DNA from 2 places in the Arthrobacter sp. R1-13 genome. Region 2 is predicted to be linked to the other one. Evidence: riboswitches for the same ligand, from Rfam matches in the RefSeq annotation. Region 2 holds a riboswitch; the other holds the start of a gene.
The links. Region 2 has a riboswitch for cyclic di-AMP ahead of M1D88_RS18355 (M23 family metallopeptidase). Riboswitches for the same ligand answer to the same signal wherever they lie in the genome.
Positions count from the first base shown of each region.

Region 1: another riboswitch for cyclic di-AMP. It lies ahead of M1D88_RS17495 (LysM peptidoglycan-binding domain-containing protein); the one in region 2 lies ahead of M1D88_RS18355 (M23 family metallopeptidase).

Region 1 is NZ_CP096420.1:3,766,655-3,774,562, reverse strand. It holds gene M1D88_RS17515 (tandem-95 repeat protein) at 1-165, opposite strand, end outside; gene M1D88_RS17510 (hypothetical protein) at 162-698, opposite strand; gene M1D88_RS17505 (hypothetical protein) at 734-1,201, opposite strand; gene M1D88_RS17500 (threonine/serine dehydratase) at 1,909-2,841, shown strand; cyclic di-AMP (ydaO/yuaA leader) riboswitch at 2,950-3,151, shown strand; gene M1D88_RS17495 (LysM peptidoglycan-binding domain-containing protein) at 3,156-3,995, shown strand; gene M1D88_RS17490 (SCO4226 family nickel-binding protein) at 4,090-4,338, opposite strand; gene M1D88_RS17485 (phosphotransferase) at 4,449-5,393, shown strand; gene M1D88_RS17480 (serine hydrolase) at 5,447-6,412, opposite strand; gene M1D88_RS17475 (NAD(P)/FAD-dependent oxidoreductase) at 6,733-7,857, opposite strand.
Region 2 is NZ_CP096420.1:3,970,511-3,978,418, forward strand. It holds gene M1D88_RS18325 (ABC transporter substrate-binding protein) at 1-122, opposite strand, end outside; gene M1D88_RS18330 (winged helix-turn-helix transcriptional regulator) at 360-767, opposite strand; gene M1D88_RS18335 (FMN-dependent NADH-azoreductase) at 969-1,646, shown strand; gene M1D88_RS18340 (hypothetical protein) at 1,736-1,951, opposite strand; gene M1D88_RS18345 (aminotransferase class I/II-fold pyridoxal phosphate-dependent enzyme) at 2,365-3,579, shown strand; gene M1D88_RS18350 (arsenic resistance protein) at 3,659-4,618, opposite strand; cyclic di-AMP (ydaO/yuaA leader) riboswitch at 4,870-5,041, shown strand; gene M1D88_RS18355 (M23 family metallopeptidase) at 5,046-5,834, shown strand; partial or broken gene M1D88_RS18360 (four-helix bundle copper-binding protein) at 5,866-6,018, opposite strand; gene M1D88_RS18365 (F510_1955 family glycosylhydrolase) at 6,050-6,934, opposite strand; gene M1D88_RS18370 (heavy-metal-associated domain-containing protein) at 6,999-7,346, opposite strand; gene M1D88_RS18375 (hypothetical protein) at 7,620-7,805, shown strand; gene M1D88_RS18380 (universal stress protein) at 7,816-7,908, opposite strand, start outside.

The sequences.
Region 1 (7,908 bases), 200 kb from region 2:
GGCAGTCGGCACCGTGCCTCGGTTGACGGACGCTGCTGTTGCCCCTCCACCCCCTCCCGGGAGGGACTCTGCGCTCCAGTATGCCCAAGCGGCCCCCGCTGCCAGGCTGGTAGCCAGCAGCAAACAGATGACCCAGTGCAGCCGTCTCCAGCGGTTAAACCTCACGGCTGCGCCTCCAGGAACACTGTGAACCTGGCGCCTTGGCAAGCGTTATTGGCGTCGGCGGACATCGTCAACCCGTTCGCCAGTGTCACAGCGAGGGTTCCGTTGGACGCCCCTGCTGCGCCTGGCACCGTCCAACCGGCACCGCCGTTTGACTGGCTGGAAAAAGCCAGGGCTGTCAGGGTACATCCGGAGTGGCCGGGATCTACGGCATAGCCGCCCGCTCCCTGGTCAGGATCCAAGGTGAGGGCGGCAAGATGCACAGCCGCAGTGTTGGGATTGCTGATGGTCAGGAGCACGTCGGCGTTCCCACCCGGATACAGGACGCCCGACGCCGACGCTCCCGGAGTGAGGGCCAGAGCGGAGGCTGTGACCGCCGTCGTCCCCGTTCCGGACCCCGACCCGGAGGCGAGCCATAAGGCGCCTGCTGCACCCGCGACCGACAACACCGTGGTCAGGACCAGGACGAGGACTGTCGCCGGAGCAAGAAACAGGCGGCTGCGGAAGGTGCAGTTCCTCCTCATGGTGACAGTCATCGGAACTCCTGGGATTAGCGGAACGATAAAGGGTGTTAGCTGATGGCGTAGGCGAAATTCACCGTGGCGCCTTTGCATGCATCCTGGTTGGTGGCCTTGTTGTTGAAGGCGATGGTGGCTCCGGTCCAAGCGCCCTTAGCCGTGCCGGCCGGAACCTCGGTGCCCACAGTCATGGCGGCATTGGCGATGGTGTAGTCGGAGGCGTCGCAGCCAACGGCTGCCACCCCGTTGACGGTGACGCTGGAGATGCTGGCGGTGACGCTCGAAACATACACAGGGCTGGTGTTGCCGTTCGTGAAATTTCCGCTCAGCGTTTGTGCAGCGCCGCCGGGCTGTAAGCCCGAAATGAAGCTGGTCTGCACGGCCGTGATAGGGACGTTGGTGGACGTGGCGGCGGTACCCGTTCCAGAGCCACCCGTGGACCAGAAGGCATAGGCCGCGCCGGCTCCGGAAAGGAGGACGATGGCTGCAACGGCCGCAGTTTTTTTCGAGTTTTTGCGCATGAGGGAACTCCAAGGGTGATGAGAGCTGAATGTTGGGAAGGCTCGCGAGAATTGCAGCTCCCGGAGGACGGGATCGCTGAAAAGTTCGTGAGTGAGGCCTGGCAGGTGATGTGTTCAACCGGTCATGGTTCCGCGGGTTTGGGACGTGAAAGCGCCTTCACCTGCTGCGGCGCCCCCAGCGCCTCATGTCCATCTTGTCGATCGGGTGCCTCGACAAGAGACACGCTAACAGCGGAGAAATGCGAAACTTGAAGATCTGTGAAGGCGCGGAGAATCTTGAGGAAAGTTTGACTGAGCTTGCTTTAGGTCGTGGAAATCCTGCGCAAACCCTCACGTCAACCTCCGTCACGATCCTCCAGGACCATGGCATGGGACTGGAGCCTGGACAAAAAAGCGCCGCCAAAAGCGCTGCTGCCACATGGGCGTCCACCATCAGTTCCCCGGAATGTGAGGATGCAGGTCCGGCGGGAACCGCAGGCAACTGCGGGTCCAGGCGCTCATGTCCGTGCTGCGACGAACCCGCGCCAGGCATGGCCGCCGCGAAAAAAGTCAGAGCAAGGTGCAGCAGCTGTTGGATCAGCCCGCAAAACACCACCCAGAACGTTGGCTCCGACGCGGGAAGTCTTCTGCCACGGGAATCCCCTACTGTGGTCGATCCACTCACTCATCTGCGCTTGAATCTACTGTGTGCCCATACGATTGTCAGCATGATCAGCCGCGCAGACGTTGAGGAAGCCGCCACCAGAATAGCCGGAAGGGTCCGCCGCACGCCGCTGATCCAACTTGACTCCGGAATGTTCCCGGGCGAGGTGTGGCTCAAGTGCGAGTTCATGCAGCACACAGGAACATTTAAGGCCAGGGGTGCCTTCAACCGCATCCTTGCCTCCCATGAACGGGGAGAGCTGAATCCTGACGTGGGCATCGTCGTCGCCTCCGGTGGGAATGCTGGCCTTGCCAACGCATATGCTGCCCAGCAGCTCGGAGTCCCCGCGTCTGTATATGTGCCGGAGAGCGCACCGGCGGTAAAGGTCAGAAAACTCGTGGCCAGCGGAGCAAGCGTGATCCAGGGCGGAACCGAATACGCCGAAGCCTACGAGGCCGCCATAAAATATGTGGAAGAGACCGGGGCCGTTTATTGCCACGCCTACGACCAGCCGGAGATCGCCGCTGGGGCCGGCACTGTCGGTTCTGAACTGCTGGAACAACTCCAGGGTGTGGACACTGTTGTGATCGCGGTGGGCGGTGGAGGCCTCATGGCGGGGGTGGCGGCAGCCGTGGAAGGCCGGGCAAAGGTGCTCGCCGTCGAGCCGTACACAGCCCCCACTCTTTCCGCGGCACTCAGGGCAGGAGAGCCTGTTGATGTTGCTGTCTCGGGGATAGCAGCTGACTCCCTGGGAGCACGCCGGATCGGAGAGATCGCCTTCGCCGTGGCGTCCCGTACCGGCGTAGCAAGCCTTCTGGTTTCCGACGACGACATCGTTACCGCTCGCTCTTGGTTGTGGGACAACTACCGCGTCGTCGTAGAGCATGGCGCCGCGGCTGCCTTCGCCGCCCTCCAGTCCGGTGCCTATGTCCCTTCCGAAGGTGAGCGGGTCGCCGTCGTTCTCTGTGGCTCCAATACAGACCCCGCCACCGTTTAGCACGCATATGTAACGCGCCGAAAAGTTTTGTTACCGAAACGTGACTTCTGGCAGAAGTAGAAGTTACTCTCTTGTGGTGCCCCCGGCTCCAGCCGGGGCATTCCCGCGTCAGTATGCCGAACCCTGCCGCTGACGGGGATTCGTCCGCATTTTTCAGCGGCAGGGACGGGGGAACCACGATTCCACTCGGACCTCTTGTCAGGTCCTAGGGGTTAAGTCGCTTCGCCCCGCCCCACGGCGGTGTGGACCGGCCGGGTGAACTCCCATCCGAACCCGACAGCTCACCCCGCAGGCATGGGAGAGGCAAAAACACCATGTCACAAAAGTCCATTTTGGCGCGCCACCGTGCCACCCCTACCGGCTCAACCGTCATGAGCGGGTTGTCGACCTCGGCTAAGTCCCACGCTATAGGGCTGGGCAGGCCGGCCCTCATCATCGCCGCCGTATCAGGCCTTCTTTTCGGTGTCGGGGCTCCCGCCCATGCTGGAGCCCAGGCACCGGATGGCTCCACCGGGGCCACTGCCGCAACCGCTGCCCAGGCAACGGCACCGGTGCAGGCAGCAGCTGTTGCCCCGGCCGCAGGAAAGGTTCACACGGTTGTCTCCGGCGACACTCTCGGAGCCATTTCGGCAAGCTACGGCGTAACCCTGAACTCGGTCCTCGCCGCCAACAACCTGGCGGTGACGTCCATCATCTATCCCGGCAACCAGATCCAGATTCCGGGAGCAGGGTCGGCGGCTGCGCCCACCCTGTCCCTGGCATCTACCTCCATCAAGCCCGTCGCGGCTCCAGCGCCCGCGCCCGCACCGGCTCCTGCGCCTGCGCCTGCTCCCGCGGCCGCCAGCGGCACGGGGGCAGCTTTGCTGGCTGCCGCCTATGGCCAGATTGGCGCCACCCAGGACTGCACCATTCTGGTGGAACGTGCCCTCCGCTCCATCGGCAAGAGCGTAGGTGACCTCGCCCCGACGCAGTTCTTCCAGTACGGAACGGTGGTTGGAACTCCCGCTCCCGGCGACTTGGTGATCAGCTCCGGGCACATCGGGATCTACGCCGGCAACGGACAAGTCGTCAGCAGCGGCATGAACTATGTCAACGCAACACTTGTTCATCCGTTGTCCTGGCTCTCGGGCTACTCATTTGTGCGGGTTGCCTAGTCCGGCCTTCCAGAAGCGCAGGGCAAAGGAAAGCGGCAGGTGCCGGGACAACCGGTATCTGCCGCTTTCTGAGCTTTAGCTGCCTCGCCGTCAGTCACACTTTCAGCGGCAACTCATGAACTTCGTCCGCGCGGTGACCTGTGCGTTCGTGGATCCGCTGGACTGCTTCGGCTGACGGGGCCTCTGAGAGGCAGTAGATGACTCCGTCTTTCGGGTCCGCCCATGCGTTCTTGAAATTGACGTTTTCCTCGGCCTGGATGGCCAGATCAGCTGCATGAGCTGCCTGGAGGTCCTCCCTGGTCAGCCCTTTCATGTTGTGGTGAACATCCATATATTCCGGCATAGTTCCTCTCCTTAGCTACGGTCTGCATGGTTTGCAGTGTGGAGTTAAGGGAGACGCTAGGCCTCTGGCCTCACACGGTCAATAGGCTTGTCGTGGGGAATAATGGGCCAATGCAACCCGATTGGAGTACCCGCATCAGCTGGCCCGATCTGCCGGAACACGTGAGGGCCGGCATCGAAGAGATCCTGGAAACTCCCGTACAGGAATGGAGCAGCCAGCGGGGTGGATTCTCCCCGGGTACTGCCGACAGGGTACGAACCGCTTCGGGTCAGAGGGCCTTTGTTAAGGCAGTTGGCGCGGCCCTGAACGAGCATTCCCCATCGATTCATCGGAAAGAAGCGGCAAATACCGCCGGCTTGCCTCCAGAGGTACCGTCACCCGCGTTGATCGGGACGTTCGACGACGGTGAGTGGGTTGCCCTCATCCTGGCTGATATCGAAGGACGTGCTCCGCGTGTTCCGTGGTCCTCGGCCGAACTGACCGTTGTTTTGAATGCGCTGCTGGAACTGGCCAGCACTCCCGTCCCGCAATCCTTGGCGCATCTGCCGTTCCTTGAACATGAGCTTCGTGAGGCGTTCGGAGGATGGGCACGTGTGGCGGGCGAGGAGCCCGAAGGCTGCGACCCCTGGATCCTGGAGCACCTGGATGCCCTCGAAACACTGGCCACACAGGGCCTCAAGGATCTCCGTGGCAACAGCCTGGTGCATGGGGACGTCCGGGCCGACAACATCCTGATCACGGACAACAACACGGCTGTCCTGGTCGATTGGCCGTGGGCTTGCATCGGTGCCGGTTGGATCGACGCGCTGTCACTTTTGATCAATGCGCGGGTGTTTGATGCAGACTTCGATGTTGAGTCGGTGCTGTATTCCCATCCGGTCTTTTCCCAGGTTCAGCCAGGCAGCGTTGACCGGGTCCTGTCCGGACTTGGAGCGTATTTTATTGATGCTGCCCGTCAGCCGCCGCCCGCCGGACTTCCCACTATCCGTGCATTCCAGCAGCAGCAAGGCGACGCTGTGATCGCCTGGCTCCAACAGCGTGCCTGCGTCAGGTAAGCCTGTGCTGGAAAGACCCGCCCCTGCTGCTGGAGGATCTGGACAATACGCAATCAAAAGCCGCTTGAGGTATCCCGCGGGAGAAACATGGCAAAGCAAATCTGGCGCGTCAACTCTTGAATGACATCGATTCTGCCTTGCCTGCCGAACGGGTTCGCTGTGTAGATCGCCAATGAATAGGCGGTACCGCCCGAGCTGAGGACAGCGACGTCGTGCATGTACTCGCCCAGGATGCCGTACTTGTGATGGACGGTCACACCGGCAGGAACTGCCGGCGGTATGAGTTCTTCATTGTTGGTCTCCTGCATATAGGCCAGCAGTTGGGCAGTGTGTCCTGCATTGATGAGGTCTCCTGAATACAGCCTCATCAACAAGGTGGCCGTCTCCATTGGCGTCAGGAGGTTTTGTGTGGGGTCGTAGCTGATACCGATGGAGGAGGCATATTCGATGAGCCGGGGAAAGCCGATAGCTTTCATGAGAAGCAGCCATGAATCGTTGTTGCTGGAATTGATCATGGCCTCCAGCTGGAACGCGGCCGTGTAATTGCCGAGCGGCTCGTCCAGCTTCAGATCTCCCGTTTCCACGAAGTGATAGTAGGCGACGGCTGTGAGGACCTTGGCCGTGCTGGCTGCGAGATAAGGGGAAACATCCCCGTACAGACGCACTTCCCCACTGCCCACGTTTCCCAACGCGATGCCGATCCTGAAATCCCCGTTTGCAGCGAGGATTCGCAGAATCTCATCATCCAATTCCTCTGTCATACCCGGGGGCGGATGCCCTTGCGGCTTCGGTTCCCGGGGGAGCAGGTAACCGACGTCGGCAAAATCTCGGGCGTCCGTCTGGCTTGCCCGCGGAAGGAGATCAGGACCGTCCGGAGCCGAGCGAAGCGGGGCAAAGATCAGGGTGGCCAGGATGATGACGGCCGTTACCGTCCAGATCGCCACCAAGCGCGTCGCTGCTAAGCGAAGCACCACCCCAGGCCGCTTGCCGCTTGTACTTGCTGGGTCTGATGAAGTCATCCCGGATCCCTCCACGCCAGCCAGCAGGGACCGCCTGGCTGCATCAGCGGATTCGTCGTAGACGTCGGCGCGAGGCGTCTACTGCACCGAATGTAGCCCCGCCTTCAGCCATTGTCCATGGAGAGGCTTCGGCCCTGCCCCGCTCCGACGGCCCTGCCCCACACCGACGGCCCTGCCCCACACCGACGGCCCCGCCCCGGGCCGTTCAAGCGGGGAAGGGCCGCCTTTGAACAAATGGGAGTGCCGCACGCATCCCCCCAATGCATCGGATGCGGGCGGCACTCCTGTCTATTGCTGAGACCCTGCTTATTTGTTGAGACCTATTTGTTGAAACGCCCGGGGCGGAACGTCGCCAGCATCGGGTGTTTCTTGCCCGACATGATCTCCTCGGCCATCAGCTCTCCGGCAATCAGGCCAAGGGTCGCTCCGGAATGGGTGAAGGCCACGAAGCAGCCGGGGGCCTTCTCGAGTTCACCGAACACCGGCTCGCCGTCGCCCGGAATCGGTTTACGGCCGATCTTCCAGGACGCAGGCTTCAGCTCAGGGTTTCCGGCTACCAGCCTGGAGGCTTCATCGGCCAACTCCTGCACCACTTCATCCGGGATGGTGAAGCTGCCGTCCGGGAACTCAGTGATCTGTTCCTCGTACCAGTCGTGATCGAGGGCCAGCGTGCCGCCAGGGTTGGGACGGACTGCGGCCCGCGGGGTATTCAGCACTGCTGAAAGGGAGTGCTCTACGGGCTTGGTCACAACCAGCATCGCGATCGGCGAAGCGTTGGGGATCTCGACGCCGAGCGGCGCCACGACCGCGGGCGTTGCCGCTCCGCACGCAACCAGAACGGTGTCGGAACCGTAGGTCTCGCCGTCGGCCGTGGTTACGCCGCTGGCCACACCGTCGGTGAGAACCACCGACGCTTTTCCGGCGTTGGTGACCAGCTGGCCTCCGCGTTCGTGGAATTCGCCCATGAGGAAGTCCACCAGATCGGGAAGGCTGACCCAGCCCTCACCAGGATTGAAGATGGCGTTCTCCGGAATAGCGGAAGCATCTATCCCCGGCGTGACAGTGCCGACGGCGGCCGGTTCGAGCAGCTTGGAGTCGTAGCCGATCGACTTCTCGTAGACGTGCCTGGCCTCGGTGACTCCGGACTTGCCTTCGACATTCCACATGAGCCCGCCGCCGAACTGCAGCCACTCCCGGTGGGGGTCTGCGGCAAACAGGGTACGGTAGCGGTCGACGCCGGCCATCCGCAGCTCATGGTACGGACGGGAGCGTTCCCCAGCGGAATTCAGCCAGGAGAGGGACCGTCCGGTCGCCTCGCTGCACAGCTGGCTTTCGGTAATGAGGGTGACGGCCGCACCGGCCCGCAGCAGATGCACTGCCGAGGAAACGCCGAGGATTCCGCCGCCGATAACGGCAACGTGCTTGGCGGAAACAACGGATGACATAACGGGCTCTCTTTCTTGAGGCTAGGAAATAATCAGGGGGCAGCTGCCCGG
Region 2 (7,908 bases):
ACCACCGGGGTCATCTGCTGTCCGGCCGTTGGGCCACCGTTTGAGCAACCGGTAACAAAAGCCAGTAGCGCTCCCACCAGGAGTGCAAAGATGACTTTTGCTTTGCGTGCAACGGTATGCATTTGAACCTCCTCGTTCACGGGTCGCTGTATTGCGAACCAATTTAACGGTAAAGTCTTACTAAGTCCTAAGTCAAGAGACCAAGGAAGGACAGGGCCTAGTACTGTCAAGGGATTCCTAGGTCTGACGTACTCTTTCGAGCGCTACTTATCCACAGCCGAATCGACCCCGCCAGGGCGCGGTTTTAGTCTCGCAGCGGGGTGGCGCGGGGTCTGGCTGAGTCCGAACTAGAGGTGCCGCTACTCCAGGTTGAGGTGGCGGCGGTCGTGTTCCATGCGGGCATGCGAAACATCATCCATGTTCGCTTCGGCCCAGTCCTTCATCCGGTGAACGACGCTGAGCAGGGAGTGGCCCAGAGGGGTCAGTTCATAGTCGGTCCGCACCGGAACCGAGGCCGTGACGAGGCGGGATACGAGTCCGTCACGCTCCAGCGAGCGGAGCGTTGAGGTGAGCATCTTCTGACTAGCACCGGGGATGAGCCTGCGGAGCTGGCTGTGGCGCAATTGTCCGTCTGCAAGTGCCAGCATCACCAGGGTGACCCACTTACTGCTGATCGCCTCAAGCAGTTGGCGCGCAGGGCACTGTCCCAGGCCGCTGTTGAATTCGGCTTGTGCTTCCTGCCGCTTTTGTTCCGCCGTGAGAGTCATTGCCCCAAACTTTACTCTGCTGGTTCTTCGGTACCGCGCCGCCAGCCTACTACTTCCATGGGAGGGCACCCCAAAGGCCAGAGGAGGGAACGTGAAAGTTCCGTAGGCACATCAAAGTGCGTTCTTACCCGCGGTCCGCACCGCAGCAAGGATGGTTGAGGGCCGATTCGGCCCATTCTTTCCACCACCGAAAGGTAAACCGTGCCTACGATCCTGCACATCAACGCCTCACCCCGCGAGACCCACAGTGACTCCCTCCGCCTTGCCCGCCATGCCCTCGATGCCATCCAGGCAGCCGCTGAGGAGCGCTTTGAGGTTGAGACACTGAACGTGTTCGACGACGGCGCCCTGCCGGACTTCGGGCGCACTGCTGCGGCAGCAAAGATGGCTGTCTTCTCGGGCCAGGATCAGACCGCTGAGCAAATCAGCGCATGGGAAGCTGCACGTGCTGTCTTCGACCAGTTCGCCGACGCCGACGCTTACGTTTTCAACATCCCGATGTGGAACGCCGGTGTTCCGTACGCGTTGAAACAGTGGATCGACATCGTTACCCAGCCGGGCTGGAGCTTCGGTTTTGATCCCGAAAGTGGCTACAAAGGCCTCATGGAGGGCAAGCAGGCCCTCGCCATCCACACCAGCGGCGTGTACCGGCCGGGGGTGGCGCCGGCATTCGGCCAGGACTTCAGCAGCACCTTCTTTGCCGACTGGCTGAACTTCATCGGCATCGACGACGCCACCCACGTGCGCTTTGCACCCACGGTCCTCAACATGGATGTGGACGGCAGCCGGCGGACCGCAGAAGCTGAAATTGCCGACGTCGCCAGCGGGTTTGCTGCCCGTCTCACCTCAGCCGGGATCCTGCAGCTGGTCAACGACTAAGCCGGGTTGCGGCTATGCCCGGACGGCACACTAACTGCTGATTATTGCTTTCCGTACTTGCGATGCGCTGAATTGGTCGACGAGTGCTCTTACGCGTGGGCCGCGAGTCTCCACAGCGTCAGCACCAGGGACAAGCGGACACGTCCGGCGGCCGGGCGGATGTCGAAACCCAACGCGGTCGAGTATTCAGCTGCCCGTGTCTGGACACTGGAGTGGTGGAGGCCGATCTCTTCGGCGACAGTTCGCAGGCTGGTGTTTTCCGCGATGGAGTCCAGCAGCGCGAGGGCCTTCGGCTGGGATGTCACGACTCCGGGGTCATAGCCAGGCCAACACCCGCCGTCGACCCGGGCTGTGTATTCTGGGCGTCCGTCTCTGTTGTGGAGAAGCGGAGCACTACTGCCCGGCGGGAAGCGGCCACCGGGCTGGTGCTTGACCGGGCCGCGTTGTGACGTGATTCAGCCTAGGCATTTCGTTCAGCGATTCTAACCGCCAGCAGAGCTCAAAGGGGTTCCCGCGAACCGCCATCTGGCGGTCAGCGGCGCGGAACCGCCGCCGTCGTAATCTCCTTTGGGGACACCTGGCTTTTGCCTTTGCCAAGGGCCTTTACATCAACTTTGCTGAAGTCGAGAATGGGTCCCAGCACGGCCTCCACTGGCTCAGCAGCGCGCTGTCCACCCGACTGCCGCCACATCAGGCTGCCATACACAGGAGTGCAGACATGAACGATCCCACGTCAACAGCCCAGGACATTGCCGCGGTATCTGCCCGCGCTGCTCAATTGGCATCGATCCCCTCCTTCCGCCGGGTTGAGGCCTATATCAAGGAATATGGCTCGCGCGGGCACGGGCAGGCGCCGGGCTGCGACTTCACTTTCGGGAATCCGCACCAGATGCCAGCCGACCGCTACGTCAATACCCTCCGGGACGCTCTGACGCCTCAGAATGATCAGTGGTTCGCGTACCAAACCAATGGCGAGGCCGCCCGGGAAGCAGCGGCGGAGTCACTGCAGCGGCTGCTGGATGTGCCTTTCCGGCCGGACGACATCTACCTCACGACGGGTGGCTTCGCCGCGATCGCGTTGGCGCTCAAGACGGTGGCCGATCCGGGCGACGAAGTCATCTACAGCCTGCCGCCCTGGTTCCTGTATGAGCCTCTGGTCCTTGAAGCCGGGCTGGTACCGGTGAAAGTCAAGATCAACACCACCACGTTCGACCTTGACCTCGACGCCATCGAGGCAGCCATTACGGAACGGACGCGGGTTGTGATCGTCAATTCGCCCAACAATCCGACCGGGCGGGTGTACCGGCCCGAACTGCTGCTCCGGTTGGCGGAACTACTGGAAGCCGCCTCGGTGAGGATCGGAAGGCGGATCTACCTCATCTCAGACGAGCCCTACAACCGGATTGTGTTCGACGGTTTGCGCTTCCACAGCCCCGTGGAATTCTATGCGCACACGCTGCTGGCCTACTCCTATGGCAAGACCCACCTCTCCCCGGGTCAACGGGTGGGTTATCTGGCTCTTCCGCCCACCATGCCGCACCGGGAAGAGATGGCCCCGGCCATCACCAGCCTGCAGGTGGCGATGGGCTGGGTGTACCCCAATGCCCTGCTGCAGCACGCGCTTCCTGAGCTGGAGAAGTTCTCCATTTCTATTGATCAACTGCAGCGCCGCCGGGACCGACTGGTTGATGAACTTGGTGGGATGGGTTACCGCATCTGGCGTCCGGAAGGCACGTTCTACCTCTATGTCCCCTCCCCTATTCCTGACGACGAGGCCTTCACCGCATCACTTGCCCGCAGGGACGTCTTCGTTTTGCCGGGCGTGCTGTTCGAGACGCCGGGCTTCTTCCGGATCTCCCTCACTGCCAACGAGGACATGATCGAGCGCAGCCTGCCGGCGTTCGAAGCGGCGATGAAAGAAGTCCGCCAGTGAGTCCGCTTAGCGGTGGTTCCGCTACCGGTGGTTGCGCTTGAGGCACCGGCTCCTGATCTTGCTGCCAGGTGTAGAAGGCTCAAGTGAGCTGTTGGCGTTTAATTTCAGGGACGATGAGCGGCAGTAGCCGGACGTAGAGGACCATTCCGATGAGTTCGACAAGAGTCTGGGTCACCACGACGAGCGCTGCCAGGGCCAACGGGCCAGGCAAAGCCAGTGCCAGCGGAAGAATCACCAGGGAATTCCGGGTGGCCCCGCTAAAAAGCACGGCACGCGTGGCCGGAACGTCGAGGTGCGCCTGCTTGGCCACAAGGAGGCCCAGGGGCACCATAGCGATCAGGAAAGCGGCATACAGCGGGACAACGGCCAGCAGGGCGCCCAGCTCCTGCCGCACTCCCACAACCTGGGAGCCGACAACGACCGCCAGGGTTGCCATCATCAGAGGGACCATCAGGGCCTGCATCACTGCCATGATCGCCCGGCCCAGTGACGCCCGCCGGGCCAGGGCCTGCGTCAGTGCGGCCAGGGCCAAGGGAAACAGGATGAGCCCCACCAGCGCCTGAACGAAGGGTGCAGGATCTATTGCTGACGCTATCCCCGGGCCAACGAAAACCATCAGGTACAGCGGCAACAGGAGCATCTGCACCAGCATCAGCACCGGCGCCGCGGCCAGGAGACGATCGCTGGCCCCGCCTGCCAGACCGGTGAACACAATGACGTAGTCGACGCAGGGTGTCAGCAGGACCAGGAGGACACCGACCAACAGCGCCTGCTCTCCCGCGATGAAACGGGTGAGGGCAAACACCACCACGGGCACAACAGCGAAATTCAGTATCAGCACCGCTGACATGAACCGCAGATCGCGTGTGGCCGTACCAATCGAGGCAAGCGGGATCCCGAGAAATGTGGCGAAGAGCAGCAGGCCAAGGACGGGATTGATTGCATGCTCCAGCACCCCGGCCGAGTCAGGAGCCAATGATCCAGCTCCTCCGCCGACGATGATCGCGGCCAGATACAACCCGACCTGGCGCCTTTCCATCGCTGCGACAAGAGTTCCGATCTTCACGCAGCCAATCGTAGGCCAAGCAACCATTAAGGCATCTCGGTATTCATGGTGGGTGGAGCGACGTCGGCACCCGGAGCCGCTGCATCCTACCCTGCAGCAAGACGAAACGTGACCTTATTCTGATAACGGATTTGTAACGCATCGTTTTTCTTGCTTACATAGAGGGACCACATACCTTCGTTGGGTATGCGTGTGACCGCCTCGCCAAACCCCGCCGGCGGTCCATGAAACTTTTACTTCCCTTGGCGGGGGCGGAAAACCCACTGATGATGCCTTTGCGCGTCTTGGGGTGAAGCCTGGCCCAGTAGCTGCACGCCTCGAGGCGTCCGGCAGGGCAGGCCGGACAGTCCACTCGTCCGAATCCGACAGCTAATTTCGCCGGCGCAGAGAGGACTTACTTTTGCCTTCCCAAGATAAACACGGCCAACGCCATGCCCTTTTTGCCTCCACGTCCGCCAAGGGCAGCCACCGGGCGGCCTCATCCTCCGCTCCGACCCTGCGGGATCGCGGCCGAAAGTTGGGAATTGCGGCGGTGGTAACGGGGATGTTCGCATTAACCGCCCTTTCCAATGCCCACGCCCAGCCCAGCCTGCTATCGGCGGCACAGGACCTCGCGGCCGGGACAGTGCTCTCCCCCGCTACCCAGCCGGCGGTGGCTGCAGATGCCGGATCAGCACTGGCTTTTGACCGCCCCCAGGTGAGCTCCGTCCCTGCACCGCAAGCTGAACCAGCACCGGCACCTGAACCAGCACCGGCACCTGCACCCGCTCCTGTTCAGGCAGCGGCTGCTGCCCCTTCACCAACCCTGCGGGCTCCCCTGGCCTCGATGAGCGTGACTTCTCCGTTCGGCTTCCGTGTCAATCCCCTGACCGGGGCGCTCGACGAAATGCATACAGGCATGGACCTGTCCGGAGAGTGTTCAACCCCTGTTCTGGCGGCAGCTGCGGGAACAGTGACGGAGGCCGGGTGGAGTCCGTACGGCGGCGGAAACCGGATCGTCGTCGAGCACGGCAACGGACTGAAGACCACGTACAACCACCTGGACAGAATCGGCGTTTCCGTTGGGCAGACCCTGACGCAGGGCGGACAGATTGCTGGCGTCGGAACAACCGGCAACTCCACTGGCTGCCATCTGCACTTCGAGGTCATGCTCAACGACCAGACAGTCGATCCCGCCACCTACATGTAGCGGAGATACCAATCGGATCGGCCTCGTAGCGTCAGGCCAGGGACGTCAAAAGGTCTGTGCAGGCCGCTTCACATCGGCAAGCCTCAGCACAGATTCTGCAGTGCTCGTGCATCCCGGCGTGCTTTTCGCACTCCTCGTCACTAACACCGCTTGCTATCCGGCAGGATTCGAGCAGCGCCCGAGTAGCTGCGATCACCTCCTACTTTTCGTGCCCTTCAGGGAGAGACGGCAGGCCTGAATGTGCTCCCGCCGTCCGTGGACACCAGGATCCCCCCATCAATGGCTGCCCAGATCCCGGGATTTCCGTCTGAACCTTTGACGGCGGCTATCGCCAGGACTTGGCCGTCAATCCGGCCTTTTCTCGTCCAGGTCGCGCCAGCATCAGCTGAGTAGTGAACCGTCCCGTCAGGTTCGACGCCGACGGCCTCCGTTGAGTGGGCAAAGGCGGCGTACTGGATCAGCGGGGAAGACTCGTTCAGCATCCAGGTTGTGCCGCCGTCGATGGAGCGCTGTATGCCCGAAGTCGTGGTGGCCAGAACAATGTCACTTTCGGGGTGCCCAGCCAAGGCGGCCGGGACGAAGCCCTGGGCCAGTGTTGTCCAGGTCTTGCCGTCGGGGCTGGTGCGCAGTTCCCCATCAAAGGCAACGATTCCGGATTTGGTGGTGGTAAGCGCATGGAAGTCCGATTCCCCTTGGCGGGACAGCTGTTCCCAGCTTCTGCCTCCGTCGCTGGATTTGATCAGCCCGAGGGGGTTGGGCATGGCAGAGCCTGGACCCGGGTGGCCAGAGGCGTAGAAGACGCCCTCGCCCTGGCCGGCTGTGAAGCCCATCAGGTCATTGGTGGCACCGATTTTCGTGGCCGGTTCCTTTGTCACATCGAACAGCCCGTCGTGGGTCGCGAGAAGAACCTGGCCACTGGCACCGCTGACGCTCAACCCATGGATGTGTGCACTGGGCAGGGCGCTGTCCGCATCACGGGCTGATGACACCCCCGGGGACTGTTCAGCGGCCGGTGTGCAGGCAGCCAATGCCAGCACCATTGCGACGGCGCCAGCCTTCAGGGCTGCGGAGCGGGAAAGCTTTGTGGGCGTGACAGGCATGGAACTCCAGTGAAGTCTGAGGCGGCGAGCGGAGCAGATTCTGCCCCGGCTCCGGAGGGAGCATTTACCTGCTAAAGCTGTATCCGGCTGCCGTAACGGCATCGCGGAGCGCGGCTTCATCGGCAGTTCCCGATACCGTCAGATGAGACACACCATCCGGCACCAGATCAACTGTCGCAGAATCGACGCCGGGCACGGCTGCGACAGCTTTCTCGACAGTTTCGACGCAGTGTCCGCAGTCCAGGCCTTCCACGTTGTAGGTCTGCCCCGACCCAGAGTGCTGGTGGTTGGCATGCTCGTGGTGGTGGTGACCCTTTTCTTGGTGATGGTCGTGCTCGTGGTGCTCGCCGCCGTCGAGCTGGTGATCTCCATGCTCGTGGTGGTGACGGTTTTGAGACTCAATTCCGGACATGCCAGTTCCTAACGCCAAGAGGTATTTGGGTGTTGGGGTTGAACGGCTGTAAAGGCAGAGTCAACGCTCCCCGCCGGGACAAACCACTTCACTGACAACACCATCAATATACCCCCGCGGGGTATATTGATCAAGGGGAGCCGGCGTCGCATCGGGGCCCATGATGATGGGATGGACTCCGCTTAGATGCTGGCCGGACCAGCAGTTGGTTCCCCTTATCACCTTGAGGTGGGGCAAGTAAGGTGTCGCCTATTCCTGACGATGGGGGCGCTTGTGGAGCATAAGGGGCATCACCGCTGGCGGGACCGCTGGGACGTTGACGCGTCGAGCGGTCTGGTGGACCTCAACTCACACCTTGCAATTCTCGACGAACACTCGGCCAAGCAGGAGAACCCGGTCATCCAGGAGAATCCGATAGACGCGATAAAGCCCACACGGCGCGGGGCAGACACAAACTGAGTGCACCGGTTCAGCACTCTCGAACCTTTGCTATTCCATAACCGGGACAATGAGGACGGGTCTGTTCTGGCTGCGGGTCAGCGCAGCTGAAACCGATCCCTCC